Regions from separate parts of the Shewanella halotolerans genome, predicted to be linked through region 1. Evidence: predicted binding sites of a transcription regulator. Region 1 holds the regulator's gene; each other region holds the start of a gene.
The links. The regulator ArgR, encoded in region 1, controls arginine synthesis, uptake and breakdown. The targets are predictions, from matches to a motif close to ANTGAATANNTATTCANT.
Positions count from the first base shown of each region.

Region 1 (4,397 bases):
ACTGGCCGACTATGGCAAGTATCTGGGCACCGCCTTCCAACTCACCGACGACCTACTGGATTATACGGCCGATACCGAGGCCCTGGGTAAGAACATAGGCGACGACCTGGCCGAGGGTAAGCCTACCCTGCCGCTTATCTACGCCATCGCCAACGGCAACGAGCTGGAGCGTCAATTGATTCGCGATGCGATCGAGAAAGGCGACGGCACTGAGCATATCGATACCATATTAAATGCCCTTAAGCAGTGTGGCGCCCTGGACTACACAGAGAAACGCGCTCAGGAAGAAGCAGAGAAGGCGATACGCGCATTAGATCTAATTCCCAATAGCGACTATAAGCAGGCCCTGATATCGCTGGCGAGAATCGCCGTGGCGCGCGATCACTAAGTCGCAGACGATTAGCTCCTAATCAGTCTTTCGCCCCTCGATGTCAAGATAAAAGTTACCCATAAAAAAATGGAGCCAATCGGCTCCATTTTTATTTAAGGACTAACTAGAGGCTTAGCCCTATTTTACGAAGTCGACACCCAGTACGATATCGGCTTTAAGCGTGTCTAGCATAGCATCACGTGCGTTAGCTTCGAACTCGCTAACCTCACCATAGGCAAGTACCTGCTCGATACCGTTCTTACCCAGTAGTACAGGTTGCGCGAAGAAGTCAGCATGCTCGCTGCCACCATCGACATAGGCACACTCAACAACGTTAGCGTCGCCCTGTAGGCCGCGAACCAGTGACAGACCGAAACGACATGCCGCCTGACCCATAGACAGAGTCGCGCTACCGCCACCCGCCTTAGCTTCAACCACTTCAGTACCTGCGTTCTGGATACGAGTCGTCAGTGCAGCCACTTCTTCATCAGAGAAGCTTACGCCTTCGACTTGAGACAGAAGTGGCAGAATAGTCACGCCGCTGTGTCCACCGATAACATTCACTTTAACGTCGGCAACGTTCAGACCCTTCGCTTCGGCAACGAAAGTTTCAGAACGGATAACGTCAAGGGTAGTCACACCGAACAGACGGTTCTTGTCATATACACCAGCAGCTTTCAGTACTTCTGCAGCGATAGCGACAGTAGTGTTAACTGGGTTAGTGATGATACCGATCAGCGCCTTAGGGCAAGTTGCGGCACACTTCTCAACCAGGTTTCTTACGATACCCGCGTTGATGTTGAATAGATCTGAACGATCCATGCCTGGCTTACGTGCAACACCGGCAGAGATCAGTACCACGTCGGCACCTTCCAGCGCTGGCGTTGGATCTTCACCCGCAAAACCCTTAACTTCTACAGCAGTCGGGATGTGGCTTAGGTCAACGGCAACACCAGGAGTGACTGGCGCAATATCATAAAGGGATAGTTTTGAACCGGCAGGCAGTTGAGTTTTGAGTAGTAGGGCAAGAGCCTGGCCAATACCACCGGCGGCACCAAGTACAGCAACTTTCATAGTTATCTCCGTTAATTCTTGGATATTATGTGATATAGATCTAGATTTACCGATGGCGCAACATTACTGGAATCACGGTAAAAATTCAATTATCCCTTAGTCGTGTGGCCAGATAATTTCAATTTCTCCCAGCCTACTGCCATTTACAGGCCATTTAAGATATACTGTCCAGCCTTGCCTGTTAGCCTTTGCCTCCAAGAACCCTCTGCAAACCTGAATTTTTATTCACACAATCCGAATAACGCTTGACTAATGGCGCAAAAATATTCAAAATAAGCCAGTTTTTTGAATATAAGAATAATTCGATATGCAAGCCAATAAAAATCAAGACGAACTTGTAAAGACCTTTAAGGCTATCTTGAAAGAGGAGCGTTTTGGCTCCCAGAGCGAGATAGTCAACGCCCTGCAGTCCGAGGGCTTCAACAACATTAACCAATCCAAAGTCTCACGCATGCTGAGCAAGTTTGGCGCCGTGCGCACCCGCAACGCCAAGCAGGAGATGGTCTACTGCCTGCCCGCCGAGCTTGGGGTCCCGACGGCCGGCAGCCCACTGAAGAACTTAGTACTGGATGTCGACCATAACCAATCTATGATAGTGGTCAGAACCAGCCCAGGTGCGGCCCAGCTGATCGCCAGACTACTGGACTCCATAGGTAAGCCAGAAGGCATTCTTGGCACCATCGCCGGTGACGATACCATCTTTATCTGCCCTTCCAACATTCAGGAAGTGGACAAGACACTCGAGACCGTCAAGTCGCTATTTAACTACGCCGATTAATCCACTTCTCAAGGATGGCCTAAGCCGTCCTCTCAAGAGACACCCTTTAGCCAGTTTGGGCAAAGGGTGTTTTTTTATCTAAGTTTTGACTTGGTTTTACCTAGGTTTAATCACGCTCAAATTGAATACTGTATATCTGATAGGATACACTGAGTCCAAACCATCCCCCTCTGTCACCCGATGGTTAAGGACCCGAGATGAATAACAATAAGATAATCAATATCGACAACCTTTGCTGGGAATCTTGGCAACACTCAGATCGATACGCCAGCCATCAGAAACATATCGGCGATGCCGCCGGTTGTCAGCAGATCGGCGTCACCATGGAACGACTGGAGCCCGGCAAGCTCTCCTCCGTCGCCCACTATCACACCAAGGAAGAGGAACACCTCTACGCGCTGCAAGGCGAAGCCACCCTGTATATCGACGGCGAGCCTCACCCCTTTAAGCAGGGCGACTATATCTGTTTTACCGCCAACTCAGGCATCGCCCATACCCTGAAAAACGAATCCGAAGCCGACTTCCTGTTTCTGGTGCTGGGCAATCGCGATCCCCATGATGTGGTGGTGTACCCAGAGCATAATAAGGTGCAGGTGCGCTCCATCGATGAGATCTATGCCAAGCGCCCTACCAATTACTGGGATCCCGACCGTTAATTCAACGTTAAGCGGGCACAAAAAAACACACCTTAGGGTGTGTTTTTTATTAGGTTAACGTCTAGCAGCTAGACGCTGGTCACTATGAGGAACTCACATCGAGAAACTCAGACTAAGAGAGCCGCTTAGCCTTAATCCTCAAACTCTAATCCTTGAACTCTGCCTCTCGCTCCATGAAATCAAGCGACGGGGCAAAGAATGCCGAGCCTGTCAGTGCCTGGGTAAAGTGCATCAGGTGATCGTGATTCCCCTCGCCGTCGCCATGGACCATGCTGCTCAGCATCTTCTCGAAATGTACTGAGTTGCGACAGACTGAGATAAACATCAGCCCCTGCTCCTTCATCGACCCGTAAGGCATACTCTGGCGCAGGATCTCCATCGACTTGCCGTCTGCATCCTTCAGGTTGACCCGCTTGATGTGGCTGGTAAGCGGCTTGTCCTCAGAGGCATATTCGATATTGTCTATCTTGGTACGGCCTATGATATCTTCCTGCTTCTTCTGCGGCAGACGGTTCCACTTACTGAGGTTATGGGCAAACTTCTGCACATGAATATAGCTGCCACCACGGAAATACTCGTCTTCGTCGCCCACCAAAGCCACATCCTGACGATGACGCCCCTTAGGGTTCTCTGTGCCGTCGACAAATCCGGTTAGATCCCGGGTATCCATAAACTGGAATCCGCGCTCCTCATCCACCAGCTCTACCAAATCTTCAAACATCTGGCACACTTCGTTGGCCACCAGGTGCAAGATGTCATAACGATCGCAGCGCAGATGCACGAAGAGATCATACTCATGGGCCGGTGCATCACGATTGTCGGCATGCATGGCCGGGAAAGGCTTGAGCTGTGAAGGACGACGCCCTGAATACAGGCTATCCCAATAGTTGGCACCTATGGCCACGAAACCGTTGAAGGCGCTGTCGGCATACTGGTCGGCCAATTCATAGATATACTGAGCGACATTGGCGACGCAGGGACGCAGCTGAGACTCGACGCCGTCGTTGGCGTTGAACATCAGATACACGCTATGTAAATTTCCTTCGGCACACACACCCAGCTGTTCACGTGGCATAACCAGACTATCCATAAATAAACCTACCTTTCGTCAGTCTCAATTTCGGCGTTATTATCCGAAACTTTAGCGATAATTAGTATTACACAACCCACAAACCGTTAAAGCGAAACGTCATTTACCGGCTAGATTAACTTTTTTTTAAGTTGGCAACCATAGCCAGACGCAAATGCCCTTCACAAAAGTGTTACATAGGCTAGCTTAGAAGAGCACCGCCGGATGAGGCGTCACCGACAGGCCAACCTTCTGCCCAGGGCTAAAATGGTGCAGGGGCGAGCGCACTGCCAACATCTCCTCGCCAATCAAGATGCTGTAGTGGCACAGATTACCGAGGAAGCGCCGCGCTACGATAGTGCCCTCACCTTGCTCGTCTTCTGTCATCTGCAGCTGCTCCGGACGCAGCAGGAACTCGCCGCGATAGCCGGCGGCTTTGGCCAAATCACT
Region 1 is NZ_CP080417.1:3,620,217-3,624,613, forward strand. It holds gene ispB (octaprenyl diphosphate synthase) at 1-388, shown strand, start outside; gene mdh (malate dehydrogenase) at 509-1,444, opposite strand; gene argR (transcriptional regulator ArgR) at 1,752-2,222, shown strand; gene K0H81_RS15750 (cupin domain-containing protein) at 2,420-2,878, shown strand; gene K0H81_RS15755 (Dyp-type peroxidase) at 3,024-3,968, opposite strand; gene K0H81_RS15760 (ABC transporter ATP-binding protein) at 4,155-4,397, opposite strand, start outside.

Region 2 (4,397 bases), 920 kb from region 1:
AGTTTCTTCGACACGAAGTACTCATCTTCCAGTGCGATACGCTCAAGTTCCATCGCCACGTCGAGCAGCGGGTCATTGACCTTAAGCTCGGCAAGCACTTCGTGACAGGTTTCGCGCATAACCTTGGCGCGAGGGTCGAAGTTCTTGTAAACGCGGTGACCGAAGCCCATCAGACGGAATGGATCTTCCTTATCTTTCGCACGAGCGATGAACTCAGGAATGCGATCGACAGTACCGATCTCTTCCAGCATGTTCAGGCAAGCTTCGTTCGCGCCGCCGTGTGCAGGGCCCCATAGTGAAGCGATACCCGCTGCGATACACGCAAATGGGTTAGCACCCGATGAACCGGCTAGACGCACGGTAGAGGTCGAAGCGTTTTGCTCATGGTCTGCGTGCAGGATAAAGATACGGTCCATAGCGCGTTCAATGATAGGGTTAACCTTGTACTCTTCACAAGGAACCGCAAACATCATGCTTAGGAAGTTGCCGGCATAGCTTAGGTCGTTACGTGGGTAGACAAATGGTTGGCCAATTGAATACTTGTAACACATAGCGGCGATAGTCGGCATCTTAGAGACTAAACGGAACGCCGCAATTTCGCGGTGGTGTTCGTCGTTGACATCGAGAGAGTCTTGGTAGAATGCAGACAATGCACCTGTGACACCACATAGCATGGCCATTGGGTGTGCGTCACGGCGGAAACCACGGAAGAACGAAGCCAGTTGCTCGTTAACCATAGTGTGGGTCTTAACCGTGTAAACAAATTTGTCGTATTGAGCCTTGTTAGGTAACTCACCGTAAAGCAGTAGATAACAAAGATCTAAATAGTCTGAGTCGACGGCAAGTTCGTCGATCGCGTAACCACGGTGTAAAAGTATACCTTGGGCGCCATCAATGTAAGTGATAGCTGATTCGCAGGATGCTGTCGCTAGGAATCCTGGGTCAAATGTAAAATGACCTTTGCTACCGAGTTTACTGATGTCGATAACATCAAATCCCGCCGTTCCTTTCTTAATAGGCAGGTCAATCGAATCGTTCCCTGGTAGTTCCAATTTGGCTATATTATCAGCCATACCCCGTTCTCCTTACTTCATTCTTATGTGAGTGCGGCTTTGTCAAACGCCAATACTTTACAGTGAATCTAGATCACATTTCAATTTAAATAAGTGTTTAAATTCGTTAGACCATGGTCTTAATTTGACGTAAGTGCCCGCCAATACAGCAACTTGGCAGATTTTTTTACCAAAAAAACAAAATTTGCATAATGTGATGTTTGTATTTGACATTTGTGGGGCGTATACTTGCTTCGGCTCGAAAGAGCTGCAAACAAACCAATTCGTAGACCATTATTTACATACTTATTTAGTGATTTTTGAATTAGTTAACTGTTTGTTTCAACTTTCCTTTTGAGGCGAGAGGAGGTGGTAAGTTTGCTTGCTGGTCAAATTTCGTTCGAAAGAGGTTCAATAACAAAAATAATGCTCAATGGAGCAGAGTGAGCAGAACGTGAAAAAGCAAAGACCTGTCCATCTAGATCTGCAGACCATTCGCTTTCCTGCAACAGCGATTGCGTCAATCCTACACCGTGTCTCCGGTGTCATCATGCTGTTTGCCGTCGGCATTCTTATCTGGTTGTTGAGTGAGTCACTCGCATCTGCTGAGAGTTTCGCAGGCATTCAATCTCTATTTGATACCTTTATCGTTAAGTTTGTTGTCTGGGGAATTCTGACCGCGCTTGGTTATCACCTGATTGTTGGCGTACGCCACCTGATCATGGATACCGGTCGTTGGGAAGAGTTGGAATCGGGTAACGCTTCAGCGAAAGCCGCCTTCGTTATTGCTGCGGCATGGTCAATCATTGCGGGGATTTGGGTATGGTAACAAATGCAGCGAGTCTTGGACGCAGTGGCGTTCATGATTTTATTCTTCTTCGTGCTAGTGCCGTGATCCTTACTTGTTACACCATTTTCTTAGTAGGATTCATCGCCGCTAGTGCGCCTCTCACTTATGACGTATGGCACGGTTTGTTCAGTGCTTTGCCGATGAAAGTGTTTACGCTTCTTGCCCTGGTCGCCATCCTGGTTCACGCCTGGATCGGTATCTGGCAGGTGCTCACCGACTATGTTAAGCCGGTAGCCGTCCGTGGCGTACTCCAATTCGTCTTCGTCGTAGCAGCGCTTTCTTACCTGGCTGCTGGCATTGTTATTGTGTGGGGTGTTTAAGTGAGTATTCCAGTACGTGAGTTTGATGCAGTCGTAATTGGCGCCGGTGGCGCGGGTATGCGAGCTGCACTACAGATTTCTAAAGAAGGTAAGAGCTGCGCGCTGTTATCTAAAGTATTCCCAACGCGTTCTCATACCGTTTCTGCCCAGGGTGGTATTACCGTTGCCCTAGGTAACGCACATGAAGACCATTGGGAACAGCACATGTACGATACCGTTAAGGGTTCCGACTTCATCGGTGACCAAGACGCTATCGAATTTATGTGCCAAACCGGTCCAGAAGCCATTATCGAACTTGAGCACATGGGTCTGCCATTCTCTCGTTTCGATAACGGTAAGATCTATCAGCGTCCTTTCGGCGGCCAATCGAAGAACTTCGGTGGCGAGCAGGCGGCACGTACCGCTGCGGCGGCCGACCGTACGGGTCACGCCTTGCTGCACTGTCTATACCAGCAGAACGTTAAGCATAAGACTGAAGTCTTCTCTGAGTGGTATGCACTTGACCTGGTTAAGAACGAAGACGGTGCCATCGTAGGTTGTACTGCAATCGAAATCGAAACCGGCGAGATCGTTTACTTCAAGTCTAAGGCCACTATTCTAGCTACCGGTGGTGCGGGTCGTATCTACGCCTCTACCACAAACGCTCACATCAACACAGGTGACGGTGTCGGCATGGCGATGCGCGCTGGCGTGCAGATGCAAGACATGGAGATGTGGCAGTTCCACCCAACCGGTATCGCCGGCGCGGGTGTACTGGTCACCGAAGGTTGTCGTGGTGAAGGCGGATACCTGCTGAACAAAGACGGCGAGCGCTTCATGGAGCGTTACGCACCAAACGCGAAAGACCTGGCATCTCGTGACGTGGTAGCACGTTCTATGATGACTGAGATCCGTGAAGGCCGTGGCCTTGATGGTCCACTAGGTCCTCACTGTTTACTGAAACTCGATCACTTAGGTAAAGAGACTCTTGAAGCACGTCTACCAGGCGTATGTGAACTGTCTCGTACCTTCGCGCATATCGATCCAGCCGATGGTCCAATCCCTGTACTGCCAACTTGTCACTATATGATGGGTGGTCTGCCTGCTAAGGTGAGCGGTCAGGTGATCCGTAAGAATGAAGATGGTAGCGAGCAGGATGTCGTTGGTCTGTTTGCCGTGGGTGAGATTGCCTGTGTATCGGTACACGGCGCGAACCGCCTGGGTGGTAACTCACTACTCGACCTCGTGGTCTTTGGCCGTGCAGCCGGTCAGCACCTGGGTAAGGCGCTGGATGAGACTGCTACACCTAAAGATGCAACCGATGCCGACATCGCTAAGTCGCTTGAGCGTCTAAATCGTTGGGAAAGCAACAAAGACGGTGAAGATCCTGCGCAGATCCGTAAAGATCTTCAGCTTTGTATGCAGCTTAACTTCTCGGTATTCCGTACCGGCGAGGCAATGGCAGAAGGTCTTGAAGAGCTTAAGGCGATTCGCGAGCGTTTGGCTAACGCCAAGCTGTCTGACAACTCAAGAGAGTTCAACACTCAGCGTATCGAGTGTCTAGAGCTAGATAACCTGATGGCGACAGCGATTGCGACTGCTTATGCGGCGAACTTCCGTCAAGAGAGTCGTGGTGCGCATTCACGTGAAGACTTCCTCGAGCGTGATGATGAGAACTGGTTGTGTCACAGCTTGTTCGATCCTCAGACCGAACAGATGACCAAGCGTGCGGTAAACATGGAGCCTAAGCTTCGTGAAGCCTTCCCGCCGATCAAGCGTACCTACTAAGGAAGATAAGATGAATTTGAAGATTGCTATTTATCGCTATAATCCTGAAGTAGACTCTAAGCCTTACATGAAGGATTACACGCTAGAAGTGGCTGACGGTACCGATATGATGGTGCTGGATGTCCTGATGCAGCTGAAGGTACAAGACCCAACGCTGGCGTTCCGTCGCTCATGCCGTGAAGGTGTTTGTGGTAGTGATGGCGTAAACATGAACGGCAAGAACGGTCTGGCCTGTATCACACCAATTTCTACCTTCAAGGGTAAGAAGCTGGAGATACGTCCACTGCCGGGTATGCCTGTGGTTCGTGACCTGATTGTTGACCTGACTCAGTTCTACAAGCAGTACGAGAAGATCAAGCCTTACCTGATCAACGACGACAAGACACCGGCCCGTGAACATCTGCAATC
Region 2 is NZ_CP080417.1:2,699,082-2,703,478, reverse strand. It holds gene K0H81_RS11595 (citrate synthase) at 1-1,073, opposite strand, end outside; gene sdhC (succinate dehydrogenase cytochrome b556 subunit) at 1,486-1,881, shown strand; gene sdhD (succinate dehydrogenase, hydrophobic membrane anchor protein) at 1,875-2,222, shown strand; gene sdhA (succinate dehydrogenase flavoprotein subunit) at 2,223-3,989, shown strand; gene K0H81_RS11575 (succinate dehydrogenase iron-sulfur subunit) at 4,000-4,397, shown strand, end outside.
Region 2: K0H81_RS11595 (citrate synthase) is a predicted target of ArgR. The motif match lies at 1,350-1,367, and genes of this name have one in related genera.

Region 3 (4,397 bases), 580 kb from region 1:
AGAGAAAAACTGCTGCGTAGCGGTGTCGCTCAACTCTCCGATGCCGAGTTGCTCGCGGTGCTGCTCAGAAACGGCCTTAAGGGACAAAGCGCCGTGTCCCTGGCCAGAGTCATGTTAACCCATTTCGGTGGCCTCAGGGCGCTCTTTAGCGCCTCCTTGAGTGAGCTGTGTGATATTCAGGGGATCGGTCCGGTAAAGTATGCCCAATTGCAGGCTGCCATCGAGTTAAGCAAGCGGATCGCGCAAGAAAATCTACAAAGAGGAAAGATTTTGTCAGATCCTGATTTAACTCGGGACTATTTAATGAGACAATTGGCGGATCGTGCCTACGAAGTGTTTGCCATCTTATTGCTCGATAGTCAGCATAGGGTGATTCAGTTCGTCGAATTGTTCCGTGGCACCATAGATTCAGCCTCGGTTTATCCGCGAGAAGTGGTAAGCCTAGTGCTTGAGAAAAAAGCCGCAGCGGTAATTGTGTGCCACAACCATCCCTCGGGGGTGGCTGAGCCCAGTCATGCTGATCGGCGAATTACTGAGCGATTGAAATACGCGTTGGCGACTATAGATGTTTCGCTGCTAGACCATATGGTTGTGGGCGATCGTGAGATAGTTTCGTTTGCAGAGAGGGGATGGATAGATTGAATATCCCTTGATCTTTGATTTTAGATCCTGTATAAAATGCGCCCTCTTTGTGTGCCTCGGGCGACGGCCATATTCGAGGTACATTAATGCTCGAGCGTTAAATTGTTTTTGGAGAAGATTGACATGTCAAGAGTATGCCAAGTTACTGGCAAGAAGCCGATGGTTGGTAACAACCGTTCGCACGCTAAGAACGCGACTCGTCGTCGTTTTTTACCTAACCTACAGAACCACCGTTTCTGGTTAGAAGACGAAAAGCGTTTCGTACAGCTACGTGTATCTACTAAAGGTATGCGTATTATCGATAAGAAAGGTATCGAAGTTGTTGTTGCTGAACTTCGTGCCCGCGGCGAGAAGGTGTAATAAACCATGGCTAAAGCTAAAGGTAACCGTGAGAAGATCAAGCTAGTTTCTAGCGCTAAAACAGGTCACTTCTACACGACTGAGAAAAACAAGCGTAACATGCCTGAAAAGATGGAGATCAAGAAATTTGATCCCGTTATCCGTCAGCACGTTATCTACAAAGAAGCGAAAATCAAGTAATTCTTGATTCACGTTTTTTGGGAAAAAGCTCCTCATTGCAGGGGCTTTTTTTTTGCCCTAAATATATCCCCATGGCTTGGCCAGCTCTCTCCAATTCTTTAGATAAATTCCCAGTCGATAGCCCTGCGCGTCTGCGGATTCTGATCTCTACCTAAGCCTCTGATCTTAATCTGTTCTGCTATGCTTAATCAGATTGTCTCGTTGTGATGAAAAAATATCACTTCCGATGACAACAAATGCTTTTAATGTGAATTTAAATGCAATAAAATTGGCTTGTTATTCGTCTGGTGATGATATTGTCACATATTTATTGTTGAGGTTACGCGGGTGCGCACTACTGAGTTAGTCGAGGGTTTTCGTCATTCTGCTTCCTATGTGAATGCACACAGGGGCAAGACATTTGTGGTCATGTTGGGCGGTGAGGCGCTGGCGCAGAGTCAGTTTCGCTCCATCATCAACGATATCGCCCTGCTTCACAGCCTGGGGATCAAGATAGTTCTGGTGCATGGTGCCAGGCCGCAAATCGATGAGGCCCTGGCCGCGCATAATCTCTCCCCTGAGTATTACAACGGGGTGCGCATCAGCGATGAAGAGTCCTTCCGAGTGATCAAGCAGGTGGTGGGCGGTCTGCAGCTGGACATTACCGCGCGCCTGTCGATGAGCCTGAGCAATACCCCGATGCAAGGGGCGCAGATCAACGTGGTTAGCGGTAACTTCGTGATAGCCCAGCCCTTAGGAGTGGATAACGGCGTCGACTACTGCCTGAGTGGCAAGGTGAGACGCATAGATGTGGCGGGCCTCAGACGTCAACTGGACAACCACGGTATAGTGCTCCTGGGGCCGGTAGCGGCCTCGGTGACCGGCGAGTGTTTTAACCTGACCGCCGAAGAGGTCGCGACCCAGATCGCGGTGAAGCTCAAGGCCGACAAGATGATAGGCTTCAGCGCTAAGGAGGGGATACTCGACAGTAACGGCGAGGTGATCGCCGAGCTGATGCCTACCGATGCTCAGCGCATCTTGTCTGAGCTGACCGATGAAGACAATTGGTGTGTGGGCACACGGGCCTTCTTACAGGCCAGCATAGACGCCTGTCGTAACGGCGTGGCCCGCTGCCACTTCGTCAGCTATCTCGATGACGGCGCCCTTTTGCAAGAGCTGTTCTCCCGCGACGGTATTGGTACCCAGATAGTGACCGAGAGCGCCGAGCGCCTGCGCAGGGCTACCATTGCCGATATCGGTGGTGTCTTGGATCTCATTCGCCCGCTGGAGCAGGCTGGGGTCTTGGTGCGCCGCTCCCGTGAGCAGCTGGAGATGGAGATAGAGCAGTTTATGCTGATCGAGCGTGATGGTTTGGTGATCGGCTGTGCCGCCCTCTATCCCTTCGAGGAGGACAATGCCGGAGAGTTTGCCTGCCTGGTGGTGCATCCCGATTATCGTGATGCCGACCGCGGCAGCATCTTGCTGAAGAACATCATAGGTCAGGCCAAGGTGCGTGGTTATGCTCGCCTGTTTGCGCTGACGACCCGCAGCATTCACTGGTTCCTCGAGCATGGCTTCCAGATCGTCGAGGTCGATGCCCTGCCAAACAAGAAGAAGCAGCTGTATAACTATCAGCGCAAGTCGAAGATTCTCGCCTTAGATCTTCAATAACGCTAAACGCGTCCGATGAAAGAGGCCACCCTTGGGGTGGTCTTTTTGTGTGTCCAAGTTAACTCACAGTAACGACTCTTGACATAATATGTCGAGAGTACCACACTCAAGTTATCGGTTCATGTTAGGGTTGGGTTCAGGGATGATCTGCTTGCATGCCCAAATGTTTCAAGAGGATATTTAGAGATGGATACTCAAGTCTTTCAACTCACAACCTTAGATTCGGCAACCAGCGGGATCTTCCTGTCTATGCTGCTGGGTGTTGCCTTGGTGCTAGTGCTGCTGATGGTGAAGCCCTTACCTAAGAAGGCGAAATATGCCTCTGCTGGGATGGTGATCGCCGTATTGGGCCTGCTCTCCTGGGTGTTCTACAAGGCCCATGATACCAGCGTTCGCCTTACTTTAAGCACTATGCTGGTGGATATTCCCCTCTACCGGGTCGAGTTACCGCGTCAAAGCCTGGTGCCGGCTGAGGCTAAAATCGTCAGCTTGGGAGAAGATGACGCGCCTAAACTAAGCTATCGCAGCAACGGTGTGGGCATGCCGGGTTATTCGCTGGGGTGGTTTAAGCTGGCAGATGCCAGCGACAGAACAGATAAGGCCCTACTGTCGGTCACCGGCGACGGCCAGGTATTGGTTTTGCCGACGACCGAGGGCTATCTGTTGATCTTGAGTCTGGAGCAGCCGGAGGCCTTGTTAGCCAGCCTGCTTACGCCGACTCTTTAACGCCAAGTCCAGGGTAAAGATCACCAGGGCGCTCCAGATGAAGGCGAAGGTGATCCCCTTTTCGAGATCGAAGGGCTCGTTAAACAGGCTGACGGCCATGATAAACATGATGCTGGGGCCAATATATTGGAAGAAGCCAAGCATAGACAATGGGATACGTGTGGCGGCGCCAGCAAAGCAGAGCAGGGGAATAGAGGTGACTATCCCGGCGGCCATCAACAGCAGGTTCATCTGCCAGCTGTTTTCCAGGATGCTGGTGCCATCGAGATTCATTGCCAGATAGAGCAGGGCCACAGGCACTAAGATGGCTGTTTCGACCAGCAGTCCCGTTTTGGCGTCGACATTGACCTTCTTGCGCAGCAAACCATAGATGCCGAACGAGGCGGCAAGCCCCAGGGACACCACAGGAATCGAGCCGAAAGAGATCAATTGGATAAGTACGCCGGCACAGGCCAAAGAGACGGCGGCCCACTGCAGTTTACGCAGACGTTCCTGCAGGAACACCATGCCCAGCAGCACATTGACCAAAGGGTTGATAAAGTAGCCCAGGCTGGCATCGAGCATATGATCATTGTTGATCGCCCAGATGAACAACAGCCAGTTACCGGCGATCAGAACCGAGGTGATAGCTAACACGCCAAGCTGTTTGGGCTGCCGGAACAGGGCGCGCAGCTTGGCGAAACCACCGATAAATTGCATCAAGATCAGCATGAAGACGAAGGACCAGATCACGCGATGCAGCAGGATCTCGGTCGCCGACACATGGTTTAGCAGCTTAAAATAGAGGGGAGCAAAGCCCCAGAGGCAGTAGGCGCAGATGGCGAGCGCTACCCCTTTAC
Region 3 is NZ_CP080417.1:4,197,529-4,201,925, reverse strand. It holds gene radC (RadC family protein) at 1-642, shown strand, start outside; gene rpmB (50S ribosomal protein L28) at 766-1,002, shown strand; gene rpmG (50S ribosomal protein L33) at 1,009-1,182, shown strand; gene argA (amino-acid N-acetyltransferase) at 1,510-2,832, shown strand; gene K0H81_RS18130 (hypothetical protein) at 3,019-3,558, shown strand; gene rarD (EamA family transporter RarD) at 3,529-4,397, opposite strand, start outside.
Region 3: argA (amino-acid N-acetyltransferase) is a predicted target of ArgR. The motif match lies at 1,429-1,446, and genes of this name have one in related genera.